Regions from separate parts of the Mesorhizobium sp. M1163 genome, predicted to be linked through region 1. Evidence: riboswitches for the same ligand, from Rfam matches in the RefSeq annotation. Region 1 holds a riboswitch; each other region holds the start of a gene.
What was found. Region 1 has a riboswitch for cobalamin ahead of metE (5-methyltetrahydropteroyltriglutamate--homocysteine S-methyltransferase). Riboswitches for the same ligand answer to the same signal wherever they lie in the genome.
Positions count from the first base shown of each region.

Region 2: linked by a shared signal. The riboswitch ahead of NKH43_RS18750 (ABC transporter ATP-binding protein) and the one ahead of metE (5-methyltetrahydropteroyltriglutamate--homocysteine S-methyltransferase) in region 1 are both predicted to bind cobalamin.
Region 3: linked by a shared signal. The riboswitch ahead of NKH43_RS31385 (DUF1636 family protein) and the one ahead of metE (5-methyltetrahydropteroyltriglutamate--homocysteine S-methyltransferase) in region 1 are both predicted to bind cobalamin.
Region 4: linked by a shared signal. The riboswitch ahead of NKH43_RS31200 (CbtB domain-containing protein) and the one ahead of metE (5-methyltetrahydropteroyltriglutamate--homocysteine S-methyltransferase) in region 1 are both predicted to bind cobalamin.

Region 1 is NZ_JAMYMF010000025.1:41,485-45,922, forward strand. Features, by position in the region: gene NKH43_RS22615 (MFS transporter) at 225-476, shown strand; gene NKH43_RS22620 (helix-turn-helix transcriptional regulator) at 539-1,372, shown strand; gene NKH43_RS22625 (hypothetical protein) at 1,690-1,944, opposite strand; cobalamin riboswitch at 2,500-2,701, shown strand; gene metE (5-methyltetrahydropteroyltriglutamate--homocysteine S-methyltransferase) at 2,797-4,438, shown strand, end outside.
Region 2 is NZ_JAMYMF010000019.1:39,765-44,202, forward strand. Features, by position in the region: gene NKH43_RS18745 (ABC transporter substrate-binding protein) at 1-921, opposite strand, end outside; gene NKH43_RS18750 (ABC transporter ATP-binding protein) at 958-1,752, opposite strand; cobalamin riboswitch at 1,845-2,048, opposite strand; gene NKH43_RS18755 (GyrI-like domain-containing protein) at 2,344-3,177, shown strand; gene NKH43_RS18760 (bifunctional helix-turn-helix transcriptional regulator/GNAT family N-acetyltransferase) at 3,215-4,150, opposite strand; gene groES (co-chaperone GroES) at 4,379-4,438, shown strand, end outside.
Region 3 is NZ_JAMYMF010000047.1:36,452-40,889, forward strand. Features, by position in the region: gene NKH43_RS31380 (winged helix-turn-helix domain-containing protein) at 299-1,498, shown strand; cobalamin riboswitch at 1,528-1,731, shown strand; gene NKH43_RS31385 (DUF1636 family protein) at 1,770-2,204, shown strand; gene cobW (cobalamin biosynthesis protein CobW) at 2,201-3,253, shown strand; gene NKH43_RS31395 (cobaltochelatase subunit CobN) at 3,272-4,438, shown strand, end outside.
Region 4 is NZ_JAMYMF010000047.1:56-4,493, forward strand. Features, by position in the region: gene cobO (cob(I)yrinic acid a,c-diamide adenosyltransferase) at 253-870, opposite strand; gene cobU (bifunctional adenosylcobinamide kinase/adenosylcobinamide-phosphate guanylyltransferase) at 872-1,393, opposite strand; gene NKH43_RS31195 (CbtA family protein) at 1,386-2,168, opposite strand; gene NKH43_RS31200 (CbtB domain-containing protein) at 2,184-2,363, opposite strand; cobalamin riboswitch at 2,400-2,595, opposite strand; gene NKH43_RS31205 (aromatic ring-hydroxylating oxygenase subunit alpha) at 2,735-3,928, shown strand; gene NKH43_RS31210 (MFS transporter) at 3,907-4,438, opposite strand, start outside.

The sequences.
Region 1 (4,438 bases):
GAGCATTATCGTATAGCCGCTCAACGGGCAAGTGATGCCGGTCTTCGATGGCTGACCATCTGGGGAGATTTGAGCGGCTTCGCACGTCCTGCGCATGCCTGTAAGGCCGCCAAGTTTTCTGGGTTAGCAGGCGCGCACTGTGGCAGCTTGGCTTGTACGGCGAGGCCATGGTTGAGTGAGGCGAAACAAATCCAGCCCCGCGGTCAATCCCGAGGCTTCCCACAATGGCGAAGAGAACATCTTCACTCGTTCCTTTTGAGCACAAGACCTTCCGTTCGCTATGGTCGGCTGCACTCATTTCGAACCTTGGCACCCTAGTGGAAGGTGCGGCGGCAGCTTGGCTGATGACGAGCATCGCAGCAGTAATTTTTGATCGCCCATTCGTGCTGTGTACCAGCCCTGTGTCTTGCGCAAGTGGTCACGAACGGCTGCCGGAGCCTCGAAGACGCCCTAAAAACACATGCTGCGATTTTTGAACACGCTTGACGTGTTAGATTAATTCATCCACGATGCGTGTGTTGAACACGCGAGGTGAGTTATGAACATGAAAGAGCTTAGGGTTCGACTGGGCATGACTCAAAAAGATTTGGCAGAGCAGATGGCAACAACGCAACAGACTGTGGCCCGTTGGGAAACAGGCAAAACGCAGTTGAACGTCGAGCAGATCAAGGACCTTTGTCTCACGTTGAAATGCACGGTCGAGGAGCTGCTGGGCTGGAAGATTGATGTCGAGGAGTGGCGCACGAGCCCGTTTGCAATTGCCGATGCCGAAACGCGATACGGCACGCTCAGAATCAAGACGACTGTTGGCAGCCGCCAATATCCTATCGATGAAAAGGCGCGTGAATCGATTTTACGTCAGTTGAAGGAACTTCATAATCTGCGCAGAAATAACACAAGCAGGCCATGGCTGTATTGTTGGAGCCTTGACAACAAAATACTCTTGATAAATCCGCAATATGTCCGCACCATTGAGCTTATCGGTGACGATGTAGAGGAGATGCCAGAGTATTATCATCCAGAAATCTATCGGGCTTTGGATGACTGGGATAAGGGTGAGGTTTCAGGAAAGCTGAAGAAAGAATGCGATGCCATCATCGCAGAGATGGGTGATCAGGAAGCCGTGCGCATGGCCTCCTATGTTCGCGTCACATATGACGACGGAGAAGATGAGTGGAACTTCTTGGATGAAGAAACCGCTACGACTTTCTTCGGATTGGAAGCTGCGACCTTTGACGTTCCCCAGTGTAGTTTCGCCGAAGTGGAGGAAGAAGGTTACTACCGAGCGCGATACGCCAACCTTGATCGCGTCGCGGTGATGGAGGTTCCAAGCGACCGTTATCACAGATTGACCGCGCCCGAGGAAGCTTAGAACCATCCACGAAGGGCGCATGTTACATCTCGACCTTGCGTGGTGCGTTTTCAGTACGAGATGACGTTAAGCGTAGGTAGTGGCAGGTAAGAGTGCTCGACCAGAAGCTCAACTGCCTCCTCAATATCGCTGCCGATGTGCCGCAGGACACGTCCACGGGAGCGTGGATAGGCGTAAAGTTCCTGCACTCCACGGTCCGCTCTCCCATCGCCGGTGTGTGCCCGACGCCATCTTGTGGACGAGCTTGGCCGCCTGCACCCGGTTGTATTCCGGCTTGCGGTCCGCCTGGGCGGTCCGCCGCGATGGCTATCTCCATGTCAATCGGCGCCGAACTTTGACTGCCCGCTGCTTTTGATGAATTTGGCGAGGTCCCGCGCATAATCACTCTTGGTCTTCTCCTTGAGGCCCTGTGTCGCGAACTTGTGGTCCAGCAGGGCAAACAGGTCCAAGTCCCCTTCCGCCTGTGGCGCTGGCTTGCCCTCACCGCCCTCGGCTCCCCAATTGGGGACCGCTTCTGCGCGCTGCACCGTGGCGATTGTCCGCCCAAGACGCATCACAAGATCGAACGCCAAACCGTGCGCGTGCACGACGATTTGCCGCTCAGGCCTCATTTGGACAGGACTTGAGCTGGCCCGGTGGTTTGAGCCGGGTTACCTTGAGCCGGTGGGCTGCGAACAAGCAGTTCGAGACATTGGCCTCGATCACTTCGCAACACGCCGCTGCGCCTGGCCTCGGTGTGCTCCCCCCGAAATCGTTGTGTCATATCACCGAGGGCATCACGGCCAACAGCTTCCACATGGGCAACAGCCTCGCCATTGACCCGAATATGGTCGCGAGCAGATTACCAACGAAGCGGTCGGAACCTCGGAGCCGAAGTTCGACGCCGAGGTGGTTCGCATGATGCGCTAAGCAGCACCACGGGGCTTGCCGGTATGTTTGCTGCCGGCAGCCGACGAACTCCTATCCTCCTGGACAAGGGCGCCGTGCGTCATTGCTTTGATTTACCGGCCGCTCAAGGCTTCCACAGTTTTCGCTTTCGAGGCGACCTTTGGAACATGCCAACGGAAATTTAATATAACGACATAAACATTTCTTTATGCGGTATTGACAAAGAAGCGAACTGCTGTGATTGTCTCCCGTGTCGTGGTTCTCCGTACGGCGCTGCCGCAGCGGAGTTAAGAGGGAAGCCGGTGCGATGCCGGCGCTGCCCCCGCAACTGTTAGCGGCGAGCCAACCCCACTCATGTCACTGAGGCGAATAGCCTTGGGAGGACGGGTAGCTGGCTATGACCCCGCGAGCCAGGAGACCTGCCACGGCGAATTACGTCCACAGGCGGGGTGTCTCGGTGGCCGCCGCAGCCTGGCGTTCGTGCCGGCCTGCTAGCGCCTTCCTTGTCACCGACGCCCCAACCATCGGGGTATGGCATGACTGTCTCTCATCAAATTCCTGTAGCAACGCTCGGCGTGCCGCGCTTCGGTCGTCGGCGAGAACTGAAATTCGCGCTTGAAAGTTACTGGTCCGGAAAATCTTCCGCCCCCGACCTTCTCACGACGGCGAAGGCGCTCCGTGCCGCTAGCTGGGAGGAGCAGCACGATCGCGGCGTGTCGAAAATCCCGTCGAACGACTTCTCGCTCTACGACCATGTGCTCGACACCGCAGCCATGGTCGGCGCCGTTCCATCCCGTTACGGCTGGAATTGCGGCGAGGTCCCACTTGACATCTACTTCGCAATGGCGCGCGGCAACCAGGGTCAGACGGAGGATTGTGGACACGCTGGTCACCAGCAGGCGGCTCGTCGGCCTGATGTAACCGCGATGGAAATGACCAAGTGGTTTGACACCAACTATCACTACATTGTGCCGGAACTCGACGATGATCAGACGTTCGCCCTCTCGTCGACGAAACCGGCCGACTACTTCCTCGAGGCTAAAGCTCTCGGCATTCACACACGCCCAGTCATCCTTGGACCAATCACCTTCCTCAAGCTGGCGAAATCGCCTGCCGAAGGATTCGATCCCATCGCGCTCCTGCCGCGGCTGCTGCCCGTCTACGAGCAACTCCTGCAGAGGCTGAAGCTGTCTGGAGCCGACTGGGTGCAGATCGATGAGCCAGCGCTTGTCCTCGATCTGAACCCGAACGAACGAGCTGCGTTCGAATTCGCCTATGGCCAGCTGTCGAAAGCCGCGCCCGAGCTGAAGATCATGCTGGCTACCTATTTCGGGCCGCTGGGAGACAATCTCGAAACCGCGGTTTCTCTGCCCCTGGCCGGGCTGCATGTTGATCTCGTGCGCGCTCCCGAGCAGCTGGAAACGGTGGGTCGGCTCGCACCGAAGGATCTGGTGCTCTCGCTTGGCTTGATCGATGGCCGCAACGTCTGGCGTGCGAACCTGCCCGCCATTCTCGACCGCATCAAACCGATCGTCGCCGGCTGGCCCTTGGACCGCGTCGAGATCGCGCCTTCTTGCTCGATGCTGCATGTGCCGATCGACCTCCGCATGGAGACGGAACTCGACGCGGACATCAGGTCGTGGCTCGCCTTCGCGGCCCAGAAGACCGACGAGTTGGTGTTGCTTGCCCGGGCCCTGTCCCAAGGAAGGGATGCGGTGGCAGGCGCGTTGAAAGCGTCTGCCGAGGCTGCCGCCACTCGCGTGACATCCACGAAGATCCATGACCCACTGGTTGAGGGGCGGATCGCCAGCATTGACGACAGCATGAAGCGACGAGAGAGCGCTTTTGCCGAGCGCTCCAGAGTCCAGGCCGGCACGCTCGGGCTGCCGCCGTTCCCGACGACGACCATCGGGTCCTTCCCGCAGACGCCGCAGGTACGCAGGGCGCGGGCCGCTCATGCGAAGGGCCAGCTGAGCTATGTCGACTACGAGACCTTCCTGAAGAAGGAGATCGAGGCTGCAATTCGCTGGCAGGAAGAGATCGGGCTGGACGTGCTGGTGCACGGTGAGTTCGAACGAAACGACATGGTACAGTATTTCGGCGAGCAGCTGTCCGGCTTCGCCTTCACCCAGCATGCCTGGGTGCAGAGCTATGGGTCGCGTTACGTGCGCCCCCCCA
Region 2 (4,438 bases), on a different contig from region 1:
GGCGATCTTGCCGATCGCCTCGATATTAGCCGGCCCAGGTGTCAGTTCGGCATAGCGCAACGCGACGAAGCGCTCATTCTTGACCGCGTCGGTCTCCTTCATCGCCGGGTGGGCTTTCAGGAAATCGAGCAGTTTCCTGTAGCCGCCGCCATCCTGGTAGTCGAGCAGGATAAGGAACTGCGGATTGCGGGAAGCGACCGTTTCCCAATCCGTGTTGCCCCAGCTCGTCTGCATGTCGGCCATGATGTTGTCACCGCCGGCTGCGGCGATCATGGCGCTGGGGATCGCGAACTTGCCTGACGTGAAGGGTTTGTCTTCGCCGGAGTCGTAAAGAAACACCCGCGTTCCCTTGTGGTCGCCGATTTTCGCCGTGATGTCGGCGAGTTGCGCTTTCCAGTCCGAAATAAGTTTCTGCGCCTCGGCTTCCTTGCCGAATATCCTGCCCAGCTTTTCGACATCACCATAGAGCAGGTCCATCGAGGCGGCGGGGCGGTTCTTGTCGAGATGGACGCAGCTTTCCGTCAGCACCAGCGTCTTGATACCGTGCGGTGCCAGCGTATCGGGCGTCACCTCGCCGCCCGGCTTCATGCCGTAGTACCAGCCGGCAAAGAAGAAATCGGGTTCGACCGCGACGAGGTTTTCGAGCGTCGGGTATTTCGGCGCGAGTTCCGGGATCGAACCTTGCTCGGCCTTGAATTCCGGACCGACCTTGTACCATCCGGTGATGCCGGTCAGGCCGACGATCGACGGTTGCAGGCCCAGTGCAAAGGCCATCTCGGCCATGTTCAGATCTTGGATGACGGCGCGCTTCGGCGCGGCGTCGAAGGTCAACGGCGTGCCACAGCTATCAACGGTTACCGGAAAGGCAAAGGCCGGCGAGGTCAGCAACGAGAAGGCAAGAGAAAATGCAAGGCGATTCACGGATGTTGCTCCTTTTTGAATGAGGATGGGGTTGAATCAGGATGGCGAAGCGGCACGGTTCGGGACCTCGAAGACCGTCAGCTCGCGGTCTTCGGTGGGATGGCGCAGCCGAAGCACGTCGACGCCGAAAATCTCGCGGATCAACTGCTTGGTCAGCGCCTCGCGCGGACCGGCGAGTGCCTGCAAGCGGGCCTCGTTCATCACCGCGACTCTGGCGGCAAATGGCGTGACCAGCGACAGGTCATGAAGCACCGCCACGACGGTCATGCCGAACCCGGCCACGAGTTCGAGAAGTTCGCTGCGGGCGCGCGGATCGAGATGATTCGTCGGCTCATCGAGGAACAGGATTTTTGGCTCCTGGGCAATGGCGCGTGCAAGCTGGGCGCGTTGCCGCTCGCCACCGGATAGCGAGCCGAGCGTGCGGCCGAGCAGCGGCAGCAGGCCGGTTCTGCGAAGTGCTTCAATGACGATGTCGCGTTGCTCCCTCCTCCGACGCAAGCCGGCATGCGGGACGCGCCCAAGCTCGACGTAGTCGATCACGGCAAGCCGCGGATCAGGCTGATCGGTCTGGCCGACGACCGCCATGTGCAGTGCCCGCTCGGCGGCCGAAAACCTGTCCAGCCGGCGTCCGGAAAATCTCACTTCTCCCGCGCTTGGCCGCAGCGTACCGCATAGCATGCGCAGCAGCGTCGTCTTGCCGGCGCCGTTGGGGCCGATGATGGCGAGGCGGTCGCCCGCCGCTAGCGAAAGGCTCACCGCGCTGACCAGGCACTGGCCATTCGTCGTCGCGCTCAGCTCACGCGCTTCAAGAAGAGGCAGGGAGGCGTCCAACTTACCGTCACTTTCTCAATGGCGACGGAAGGAAGCTGGACGGACCGGCCGACAAGACCGATGTCCACGTCTCCTCCCGGCACACCCCGTCCGGTCAACTCATGCTGATGGCAGGTCTCCTGGCTCGCGGGTCTTTGCGCCATCCTGCCTTCCCAGCCTTGCCGGCCAGTGGCATTTCGGATGTTGCTAACCGCTTACAGTTGCGGGGGCAGCCACGGCCTCGATCCGAAGACCTCACCGTGTTCCCTTTTCACCCCTTGCCTTTCGACTCGGGGACCATCAGTCAGCCACCCTAGTTTTCCGCCAATCACAGCGCAATAAGTCTTGTCAGAAGGAGCCATATAGACCTCGTGATGTAATAACGTTACATTTAAAAGGACGTTTGCCCGCTTCCTGTCAAGCCTTTTCGCGCGACGCCTGCGACTTGCCGACGACCGTCGCTCTCGATTTGCGCAGTGCGCAATTTCGATCAAACTGCCTCCGCCAGGAAGCGGCACCATAATCTTGCCAATATAAGACATGGCCAATGTAAAGACTGGGCCAATGTAAAGACTGGGCCAATGCGGAGACTGGGCCAATGCGAGGTGCCAAATGAACCCGATCGAGAAAGCCTTGTGGTTCGTTGAAAGCCACCTGCCCGAAGCAGTCTCGCTGGACGATGTCGCCAAGAGCAGCGGGGTGTCGCGCTTTCATGTGACGCGGGCTTTCGGCGCGGCTACCGGCCGTTCGGTGATGAGCTACGTCCGTTCTCGCCGACTGACCGAAGCGGCGCGCAAGCTTGGCGCCGGCGCACCCGACATCCTCTCGGTCGCGCTCGACGCCGGCTATGCCTCGCATGAGGCCTTCACCCGCGCCTTCCGCGACCAGTTCGGCACCACGCCGGAACTGGTGCGCGCACAAGGCTCGCTCGACAACCTCGATCTTGTGGAGCCGATCCTGATGGACCAGTCCTTTCTCGCCACTCTCGAACCGCCGCGTTTTGAGACCAGCCGGCCGTTTCTCATCGCCGGTCTCGGCGAGCGCTACAGCTGCGAAACCAGCGCCGGCATCCCGATGCAGTGGCAGCGGTTCGGCCCCTATATTGGCAACATTCCTGGCGAGATCGGCGACGTCGCCTATGGCGTCTGCGTCAACGGCGACGACGCCGGCAATTTCGACTACATCGCTGGCGTCGAAGTGTCCGATTTTTCGGACCTGCCGAGGGAGTTTTGGCGTGTGCGCGTGCCGGCGCAGAAATACGGCGTGTTCGCCCATCGTGACCATATCTCGACCATCCGCCGCACGGTCAACACGATCTGGAACAAATGGCTGCCAGCCTCTGGGCACGAGATCGCCGATGCGCCGGAATTCGAGCGTTACGGCCCCGAATTTGATCCGCGCAGCGGCAATGGCGGGCTGGAAATCTGGATACCGATCAAAGGGTGAGGCACGGCAGGCCGACGCCGAAGCGCCGGAAGCGCTGCTACAGTTCCAGGTTCCAGTTCTGGCCGACCAGATCCCTGCCGAAGGAATGGTGGCACTCCTCGTTGGTCAATTTAAAGCCCACAGACTCATAGATGTGGCGGGCGGCGGCGAGCACGTCGTTGGTCCACAGCGTCACTGTCCTGTAACCCGTGGCGCGGCAAAAGCCGATACATTCCTCGACCAGCCGCTTGCCGATGCCGAGACCTCGCGCCGAGGGCTCGACGTAGAGCAGGCGCAATTTCGCCACCGCGTCCGACTGGCGCACGACGAAGACGGAGCCGACGACCTCGCCTTCCCGCTCGGCGATCCGGCTGCGTTCCCATTTCGGATCGAAAGATTTGACGAAGGCACCGAGGATTTCGGCGACCAGCGCTTCATAGGTTTCGTCCCAGCCATATTCCTGCGCGTAGAGCAGGCCCTGGCGATGAATAATCCAGCCGATGTCGCCGACTTGCAGAGGCCGCAGCATATAGGGAATTTTGGGCTCGGCGCTTCCGCCCAGCAAACGCTGCACCGTCTGCATGGCTTTGACCAGCCTGTCCTGTTCGGCATCCGAAAGCCGGTCGAGCAAAGCCGCGACCTGGTCGTGCGAGCCCTGGTTCAGCGGTGCGAAGGCCTGCCGCCCGGCCTTGGTCAGCGCGATCGACGAGCGCCGCGCATCCGCCTCGATCGTGGCACGCTCGACCAGATCACGCTCCTCGAACTTCTTCAGCAGCCGGCTGAGATAACCGGCATCGAGGCCGAGATCGCGCCCAAGATCCGTGGCGGTCAGGCCATCGCGATGCGCCAGCTCATAGAGCACCCGCGCCTCGGTCAGCGAGAAGGTGCTTTTCAGCAGCCCTTCGTCGAGCAGCCCGATCTGGCGGGTATAAAAGCGGTTGAAGGCCCGCACCGCGTCGATCCGCTCCTTGCCTGGGTGATGATGAATGGTCATGGCATCCTCCTCCGGGCAAGATCAGCGATTTAGTTGACTTGGTCAAGTATCTATTTGAAGCATCCGTTTGAAGCAATTGTCCTGATGATGCTCACCGGGCGCCTTGACTCGCGCGAGTTGCCAGACTATTTCAGCGCCACGTTAGCACTCCCCCAAGATGAGTGCTAACCATGTCCGGCGCCGCCGGACGGAGGAACTGTTCTCACCATTCTCATCGAGGAATAAAAAATGGCAAAGTCGAAGTTCCGCCCGCTTCATGACCGCGTGGTCGTTCGTCGGGTCGAATCC
Region 3 (4,438 bases), on a different contig from region 1:
CAGCACCGGACCCACTTGCGGAAGCGTGACAGATTAACCACTGAACCGTTTTAAGGGGGCTCTATGCTGCAACGCGGCGAGGGTTAGCGCAGCGCTTTCGGCGAAGCAAGTCAAACCTTGTTCAAATCGCGGTGCTGGACGGCATATCCGGGAAAACTGGTCCGATCCGCTCCTGTTTGATTTCCTTCACTTTTCACTCCACTTTTCTCTCCTGACATAGATGCCGCCAAAACCTTGCTAGCATGGGGCGGAATCGCAGCTCATTTTCTCTGTCTAACATCGTCCGGATACCGCCTTCATGAAGGAAAAAATCTCGCTTGCCCTGGCCCGTCGCATTGCGCTTGCGGCACAGGGATTCAATGACCCGCGCCCCAGCGGCACGCCTGACCGCCGGCATCTGGCCCGGGTGCTTGCACGTACCGGCCTGCTGCAGATCGATTCCGTCAGCGCCGTGGTTCGCGCCCATTATATGCCGCTCTATTCGCGGCTTGGCCCCTACAAGCTGGCGCTGCTCGACGACGCCGCGGTGACACGCAAGCGCATGGTCTTCGAATATTGGGCGCATGAAGCCTCGTTCCTGCCCGTCGAGACCTATCCGCTGATGCGCTGGCGCATGCGGCGGGCCGAGCGCGGCGAGGAAATGTACAGCGGACTGGCAAAATGGGGCCGCGAGCACGCCGCCTACATTGAGGACATCTATCGCGAGGTCGCTGAACGAGGCCCGATCGCGGCGTCGGCTTTCGAAGGCCAGAAGGGCTCGGGCGGCTGGTGGGGCTGGAGCCATGCCAAGCATGCCTTCGAATGGCTGTTCTGGGCGGGCCGCATCACCACGGCGCACCGGCGTGGTTTCGAGCGGTTCTACGATCTGCCGGAGCGCGTGCTGCCGCCAACGGTACTCGCTTTGCCAGTTCCGTCCCCCGCGGACGCCCACCGCGAACTGCTGCGCATCTCCGCCCGCGCCCATGGCGTCGCCACGGCGGGCGATCTGCGCGACTATTTCCGCCTCTCGCCCGCCGACATCAAGGGCCGCATCGAGGAACTGGTCGAGGCTGGCGACCTGTTGCCGGTGAGCGTCGAAGGCTGGAGCAAAACAGCCTATCTCCACAAGGACGCCCGTTTGCCGCGCAGGATCGAGGCGCGCGCCTTGCTTGCGCCGTTCGATCCCGTCGTCTTCGAGCGGTCGCGCACCGAGCGGTTGTTCGACTTCCACTACCGCATCGAGATCTACACGCCGGCCGAAAAGCGCCAGTATGGCTATTATGTGCTGCCGTTCCTGCTCGGCGACAGCATCGTCGGGCGCGTCGACCTCAGGGCCGACCGCCCGGCCGGCGTATTGCGCGTCCATGCCGCCTATTCGGAGCCCGGCGCCCCGCCCCAAACTGCCGCCGCCCTTTTCGAGGAATTGAAGCAGATGCAGGGTTGGCTCGGGCTCGAGCGCATCGAGGTGACGGCTGCCGGCGACCTCGGCCAGCCGCTCGCAGATATCGCCGCGTCATAGACGTGCGTTGACACGACTGCCTTCACAAGCCTAAATCCGTTCCAGACGGTCCCCTGCCCGCAACGGCAAGGGCCAAGAGGGAATGCGGTGCGAAATCTCGATTTCAAATCCGCGGCTGTCCCCGCAACTGTAAGCGACGAGCCAAGGCCGAAAACCACTGGGATATTCCCGGGAAGGCGGCACCCAGGCGATGACCCGCGAGCCAGGAGACCTGCCGTCTAGGACATAAGAATCCGATCGCCTGGCGGGTTTTCCGGGCAAGGAGCCTGATTTGGAACGCGACAGCAGTTTTCCGGCTGAGACAGCGGATTTATTGTCCGGCCATGGTGATTCCCCGGCCGGCGTTACCGTCATCGTCTGCTCGTCCTGCCGTGACGAGACCGGTTCGGACGCTTATCCCCGCGCCGGCGAACTGCTCGCCGAGGACACGCGCCGCGCCGCTTCCAGCGAAAACATTAAAATCCGCACCGTCGAATGCCTCGGCAATTGCAAGCGCCGGCTCAGCGCCGCGATGCTGCGCGACGGCTGCTGGAGCTATGTCTTCGGCGACCTGACCACGACCAGCGGCACCGATCTGGTGACGGGGGCAAAGCTGTTCGCTACTTCGACGGACGGCCTCATTCCGTGGCGCGGCCGTCCCGATTGCCTGAAGCGCGGCTTGGTTGCCCGCATCCCTCCCCTCGACCTTTTGAAGGACTTGATATGACTTCCCCAGATTCGGCCGCCAACGTTTCGCGCGTCCCCTGCACCGTCGTCACCGGCTTTCTCGGCGCCGGCAAGACGACGCTGATCCGCCATTTGCTCGAAAACGCCAAAGGCAAGCGCCTGGCCATCATCGTCAACGAGTTCGGCGATATCGGCATCGACGGCGAGATCCTGAAGGGCTGCGGCATCGACACTTGCCCCGAGGAAAACATCGTCGAGCTGGCCAATGGCTGCATCTGCTGCACTGTCGCCGACGACTTTGTCCCCGCGCTCGACCAGATCCTGTCGCTGACGCCGAAGGTCGACCACATCCTGATCGAGACGTCCGGGCTGGCCCTGCCCAAGCCGCTGGTCCAGGCCTTCCAGTGGCCGTCGGTGAAAAGCCGCGTCACGGTCGATGGCGTCATCGCCGTCGTCGACGGGCCGGCGCTGGCTGATGGCCGCGTTGCCAACGACATGGACGCCCTGCAGGCGCAGCGCGCGCAGGACGAGACGCTCGACCATGACGATCCTGTCGAGGAGGTGTTCGAAGACCAGCTCGCTTGTGCCGACCTGATCATCCTGTCGAAGAGCGACCTGCTGGACGCAGCCGGCGCGGCGCGCGCCAATGCCGTCATCGGCAAGCATGTTGCGCGGGCGGTGAAGATCGTGCCGACCTCGCAAGGCAAGGTCGATCCGTCGGTGCTGCTCGGCCTTGGTCTCGCCGTCGAGGACGACATCGAGAACCGCAAGACCCATCACGACGACGAGCTCGACCACGAACATGACGACTTTGACTCGTTCGTCATCGACATTGCGTCGGTGCCCGACCCGGACGAGCTGGCACAACGCGTCGCCACGGCGGCGGAGGAAGAAAACGTATTGCGCGTCAAGGGTTTCGTCGACGTCGGCGGCAAGCCGATGCGGCTCTTGCTGCAGGCCGTCGGTCCGCGCGTCAACCACTATTACGACCGCGCCTGGACCGCTGAAGACGATCGCCGCTCGCGCCTCGTCGTCATCGGCCTGAAAGGGCTGAACCGCCCGGCGATCGAGCGTATCCTCGCCGGCTGATCCCAGGTACGAGCCGCGATGCACATCCTCACCACCACATCCGCCTCGCTCGACGATCTCGCCGAGCCTGTCGATCTCAGGCAAACGCCTGCGGATGTCGTGGCGCTGTCCTTCACCGACAGCGACCTCGCCGGGCTGGCGGCGGCGTGGAAGGCAGATGCGGACCGCCTGCCGTCGATGCGGCTCGCCGCCTTGCGCGACCTGCGCCACCCGATGTCCCTCGACCTCTGGATCGACAGCGTCGCCCGCCACGCCAAGGTCGTCCTGGTCCGCATCCTCGGCGGTTACGACTGGTGGCGCTACGGCTGCGACCAGCTTGCCGTTGTCGCGCGAAATCGCGGTATTAAGCTGGCGCTCCTACCGGGCGAGAGCCACGACGAGGATTTGCGGCTGATTGAAGGCTCGACGCTGCCGCGCCAGGAACTTGATGGTCTGCTCGACTATTTCCGCGAAGGTGGCCCGGCGAATATGACGGCGCTGGTGCAGAGGTTGGCAAGTCTCGCCGGATCGGGTGCGGCGGTCGCTGAACCTGTCAGCGTGCCAAAGGCGGGATTTTACGAGCCGGGACGCGGCGTTATAGAAAGAATGGACTTATCAAGCGTCGGCATTCCTTCGCGCCCCCCTCTGTCCTGCCGGACAGAGGGGGGCGCGACGGAACGCAGCCTAAACCTACCGTCCGCCGAACCCGCCCCCATCATCCCCATCCTGTTCTACCGCTCGATGCTGCTCGCCGCCGATGTCGCGCCCATCGATGCGCTTGTCGAGGCGCTCGGGCAGCGTGGCATAGCGCCGGTCCCCATCTTCGTCTCCAGCCTCAAGGACGCGGCATCGCTCGCCTTTGTCGAAACCGCGTTTGCCGCGCTGAACCCTGCCGCCATCATCACCGCCACAGCTTTCGCCTCGGGCGCCGAACCCGGCGTCGAGACGCTGTTCGACCGCGCCGGAGTGCCGGTGTTCCAGGTCGTCGTCGCGACCACCCGCCGCGACATCTGGCAGAACAACCAGCGCGGCCTGGCGCCCGCCGACCTTGCCATGCATGTCGTCCTGCCCGAGCTCGACGGCCGCATCCTGGCCGGCGCCATTTCCTTCAAGAGCGAAAGCGAGATCGATCCGGCATTGGCCTTCCGCGCCTTCGCCAACCGGCCAGAGCCTGACCGCGTGGCGCAGGTCGCGAACCGTATCGAG
Region 4 (4,438 bases), on a different contig from region 1:
GATCGCCTTCAACATGCGCCGATGGGCCGCTATCGCGGGATAGGTGCGCCTGAGTTCCGCCCATACAGGGTCGGACGACCGCCTGAAACCCCAAACAAGACGTCAAATCCCCCGCAAACAAGCGAACAACCGCCGCAACCCCGCCGCCGCAAGCTTTTGCTCATGACTGCGCAACAGGTCCACAAGGGGGGAGATCGGCAGCTTCGCCGGCGCCGCCTGCTCCGAAACGCCTTTCCCCGATCGCCAAACCCCTCAGAACTCTATCCCCTGCTGCGCCTTCACGCCGGCGGAGAAGTGGTGCTTGGTCACGCCCATCTCGGTGACCAGATCGGCCGCCTCGACTAGCGCCGGCTTGGCGTTGCGGCCGGTGACGACGACATGCAGGCCTTCGCGACGCGCCTTCAGCGCCGCGACCACCTTTTCGAGATCGAGGTAGTCGTAGCGCAGCGCGATGTTGAGTTCGTCGAGCACCACCAGGCTGATCGACGGCTCGGCCATCAGCTCGAGTGCCTTGGCCCAGGCGGCCTCGGCCGCCGCGATGTCGCGTTTCAGGTCCTGCGTCTCCCAGGTAAAGCCCTCGCCCATGGCGTGCCAGACGACGCGGTCGCCGAAGCAGGCAAAAGCATCCTTCTCGCCGGTGTGCCATTTGCCTTTGATGAACTGGACGACGCCGACGCGCTTGCCGTAGCCGAGCATTCTGAGCGCCAGCCCGAAGGCGGCCGTGGTCTTGCCCTTGCCCGGACCGGTGTTGACGATCAACAGCCCTTTCTCGACCGTCTTGGCTGCAACCTCGGCGTCCTGCACCGCCTTGCGCTTGGCCATCTTGGCGCGGTGGCGCTCCTCGTCCTTGGGGTCGATAGTATCAGCCATGTCATTTCACCCTGAGCGGCAGCCCCGCCACCATCAAAAGCACGGTGTCAGCGACGGCGGCAACGTCCTGGTTCAACCGGCCGGCCGCGTCGCGAAACCGTCTTGCCAGCGCATTCTCCGGCACGATGCCCTGGCCGACCTCGTTGGACACCACGAACCAGCGTCCACGCGGCCGCGACAGCACATCTGCCAGCCTTCGGCATTCGGCCTCGACATCATGTTCGGCCAGCATATGGTTGGTCAGCCACAGCGTCAGGCAATCGATCAGCACCGGCTGGCCGTCAGGCAGTGCCTCGATCGCGCCGGCAAGGTCGAGCGGCGCCTCGATGGTCGTCCAGCCGGCGCTGCGGCGCGAGCGGTGCAGCGCGATCCGTTCGCGCATCTCCTCGTCATAGGCTTGCGCCGTCGCGATATAGCTCCATGGCGCCGGACAGGCACTCACCAGCCTCTCGGCATGCACGCTCTTGCCGGAGCGCGCACCGCCGATGATCAGGGTCAGCGCCCCGGCAGCGCGGTCAGGCAAAGCTGTCGCGCAGGCTGGTCGCCGTGCCGGTGAAGCGGCCGCGCACCACGCCGACGACCGCGCCGAGCACCAGCCAGAACACCAGATTGGTCAGCGTCACCGCCACCACGAACTGATGATGCAGGCCTTCCGGGATTGTCGTCTCGAAGCTGTCGGGCTGCGGCGCGCCGACAATATGCGGCGCCACCATCAACGCCACCGCAAGGACCGCCAGCGGCAGCGATCTGCGGAAGGCGAGCAGGCCGAGACCGGCGGCGGTCGCCACCACCGTTGCCCACCACCAGATCTGGCGTTGGACAAGGTCGGCCGCCGGCATTGCCGGCAATTCCGGCGGCAGGCCGAGGCCGGGCGCCAGCGTGAACACGGCAAAGCCGGCAAGCCCCCAGAACAGGCCCTGGCGCCAATTGCCGATGCCGCCGGCGAATTCCGAAACCGCAACCAGGATCAGTGCGAAGCCGATGCCGGTGACGATATTGGCAACGACGCTGAAGGCAAAACGTTCGAAACCGTCGGCCGGCGCCCAGCCTTCGTCCTCCGCCGGAGCCATTGCTTCAGCCGGTGCCGGCGCGGCGCTGCTTATAGCCATCGTGCCCCCGGCGTTTTCGACCGGTGCCGCAGGTGCCGCGGCATGGTCATGGCCGCCGCCGGCCTGCTCGTAGACTTCCGCCTTCAGGATCAGCGGCACCGTGGCATAGGCCTGCATGCAGGCGAGAACGACGCCGGCCACGAGCCCTGCGATCGCCGCGATGAACACGACGTTGCGAAACAGTGTCATGATGTCAGCCCCTTGTCAGTGGCAGGGAAAGCCCATCGAATGGCGATAGTCGTGGGCGGCATTGTGGACCGCATCGATGTGCGAGAAGCCGACAAAGCCCATGACGAAAATGCCGAGGAATGCAGCAAGCGCCAGCTGCATGAAACGCGACTGCGAGGAGACGGAAGCGCCGAGCGAGACGGAAGCGGTATTCATGTCTTGTCCTTTCGCCCTCCACCCGAGGGCATAGAAGTCAGTTTCCTGTCGCCGGCAGGTCTCCTGGCTCGCGGATCAGCGCCCTTCCCCACCTTCCCGAAGAAAATCTTCAGTGGCATATGGAGAGGACTACCGCACACAGTTGCGGGGGCAGCCACGGCATTGGGCAAGAATTTCGCCCGCACCGCATTCCCTCTTGGTTCCAAACGGAACCGACGACATCAGCGACTATAGGCAGAATCGCCGCGCCCGGCAAACCAAATTCCGCCGGATCGTGTGGCGAATGCGCCGCCTCGCCAAGCTCGCCGGCCGGCGCCGCAATTGACAATTCTCACAGCCGGGTGTCGGCTGGCGGATGGGAGGAAGCCGGCATGCAACCCAGCCCGAATGAGCGCGGTCCCTATAACGGCCTGACGCGGGCCGAGCCGACGCTGCCGTCATCGGCCTATTGGGACATCGCAGGCTATCAGCGCGATCTCGAGGCCATCTGGTATCGCAACTGGCTGCTGGTCTGCCGCGAGGCCGACCTTGCCCAGCCGCTGGCATTCAGGACGTTTCGCATAGGCACGCAGGAGATCGTCGTGCTGCGCGACGAGACCGGCGAATTGCGCGCCTTCCACAACACCTGCCGCCATCGCGGCTCGCAGCTTTGCCAGCAGAGCGAAGGACGGCTGAAGGCGCGGCTCATCACCTGCCCCTACCACGCCTGGTCCTATTCGCTGCGCGGCGATCTGGTGCGCGTGCCGTCGAAATCGCTGCCGGACGGTTTCGACAAGGCCGATCATCCGCTCTACCGCGTCGCGCTTTCGGTGTGGCGCGGTTTCGTTTTCGTCAACCTCGCGCAAGACGCTGCCGGTTCGGCTGAAACATCCTTCGATCCGGCATCCGGCAACCTCGCCAACTGGCCGCTGGAAACGCTGCTGAGCGGCCATGTGCTGCGCAAGGTTATGAACTGCAACTGGAAGATATTTTGGGAGAACTTCAACGAGTGCCTGCACTGCCCTGGCGTCCACAAGGACCTGTCGCGGCTGGTGCCGATCTATGGCCGCGGCCTGATGGGCCGGCACGACGACCCCGAATGGGCGCGCCACGCCGACAATGACGCGCCGGAATTTGCCGGCGGCTTGCGGGCCGGGGCCGAAACCTGGTCGCGCGACGGGCGCGTCCACGGCTCGGTCTTTTCGAGCCTGACGCCGGCCGAGCGTGCTGCCGGGCAGACCTATGCCACCAACTTGCCGTCGATGTTCGTCGTCGGCCATGTCGACTATGTCAGGACCGTGCGGCTGGTGCCGCTTGGGCCGGAGCAGACCGAACTCACCGCCGAATGGCTTTTTTCGCCCGAAGCGCTCGTCGATCCGGCTGCGGATATCGACAACATCGTCGCCTTCGGTACCCAGGTGCTGGAGGAAGACGCTGATATCTGCGAGGTCAACCAGAAGGGCCTGCGCTCGATGCGCCATAAGGCCGGCGTGCTGATGCCCGAGGAATATGATTTGCACCGCTTCCACAACTGGGTGCGCGAGCGGCATGCGGCGCTTGAACATCAAAGCGATTTGGGCAGATAGCGCCAAGTGACGAAGCCGCAGACCGCCGCCAGCAGGCCGAGCGTCGCGAAAACCGCGCCCAGGCCGAAGAACGCCAGCACCACTGAATAGACCAGCGGCGGCGTCAGCTCGGAAAAGTCGAGATAGGTGCGGTAGACCGCCGCCATCTGCGCCCGCTCATACGAGCGCACCGAGCGCATGAACGCGGTCGAGCCCAGCGCATCGAGCGCGATGGTGAAGAAGGCACCGCAAAGCAGCAACGCGCCGGTGACGAGCGGCGCGGCCTCGCCGACGGCGCCGGCCGCCAGCAGCGTCGCCGACATGGCGAAATAGGCAAACGTCATGGTGCGCCGGCCGCCGAAACGCTTTCCCGCCCTGCCCCAGAAGATGGCCATGAACAAAAGCGCATTGCCGGCCGAAACCAAGAGGCCACCGGCGAGCTCGCCCTCGCCGGTGATCACCATGAACAGCGGCCCATAGACAAAGAACGTCGTCCAGAAGCAGGAACGGCCGAAGGCGATCAGCCAGGCC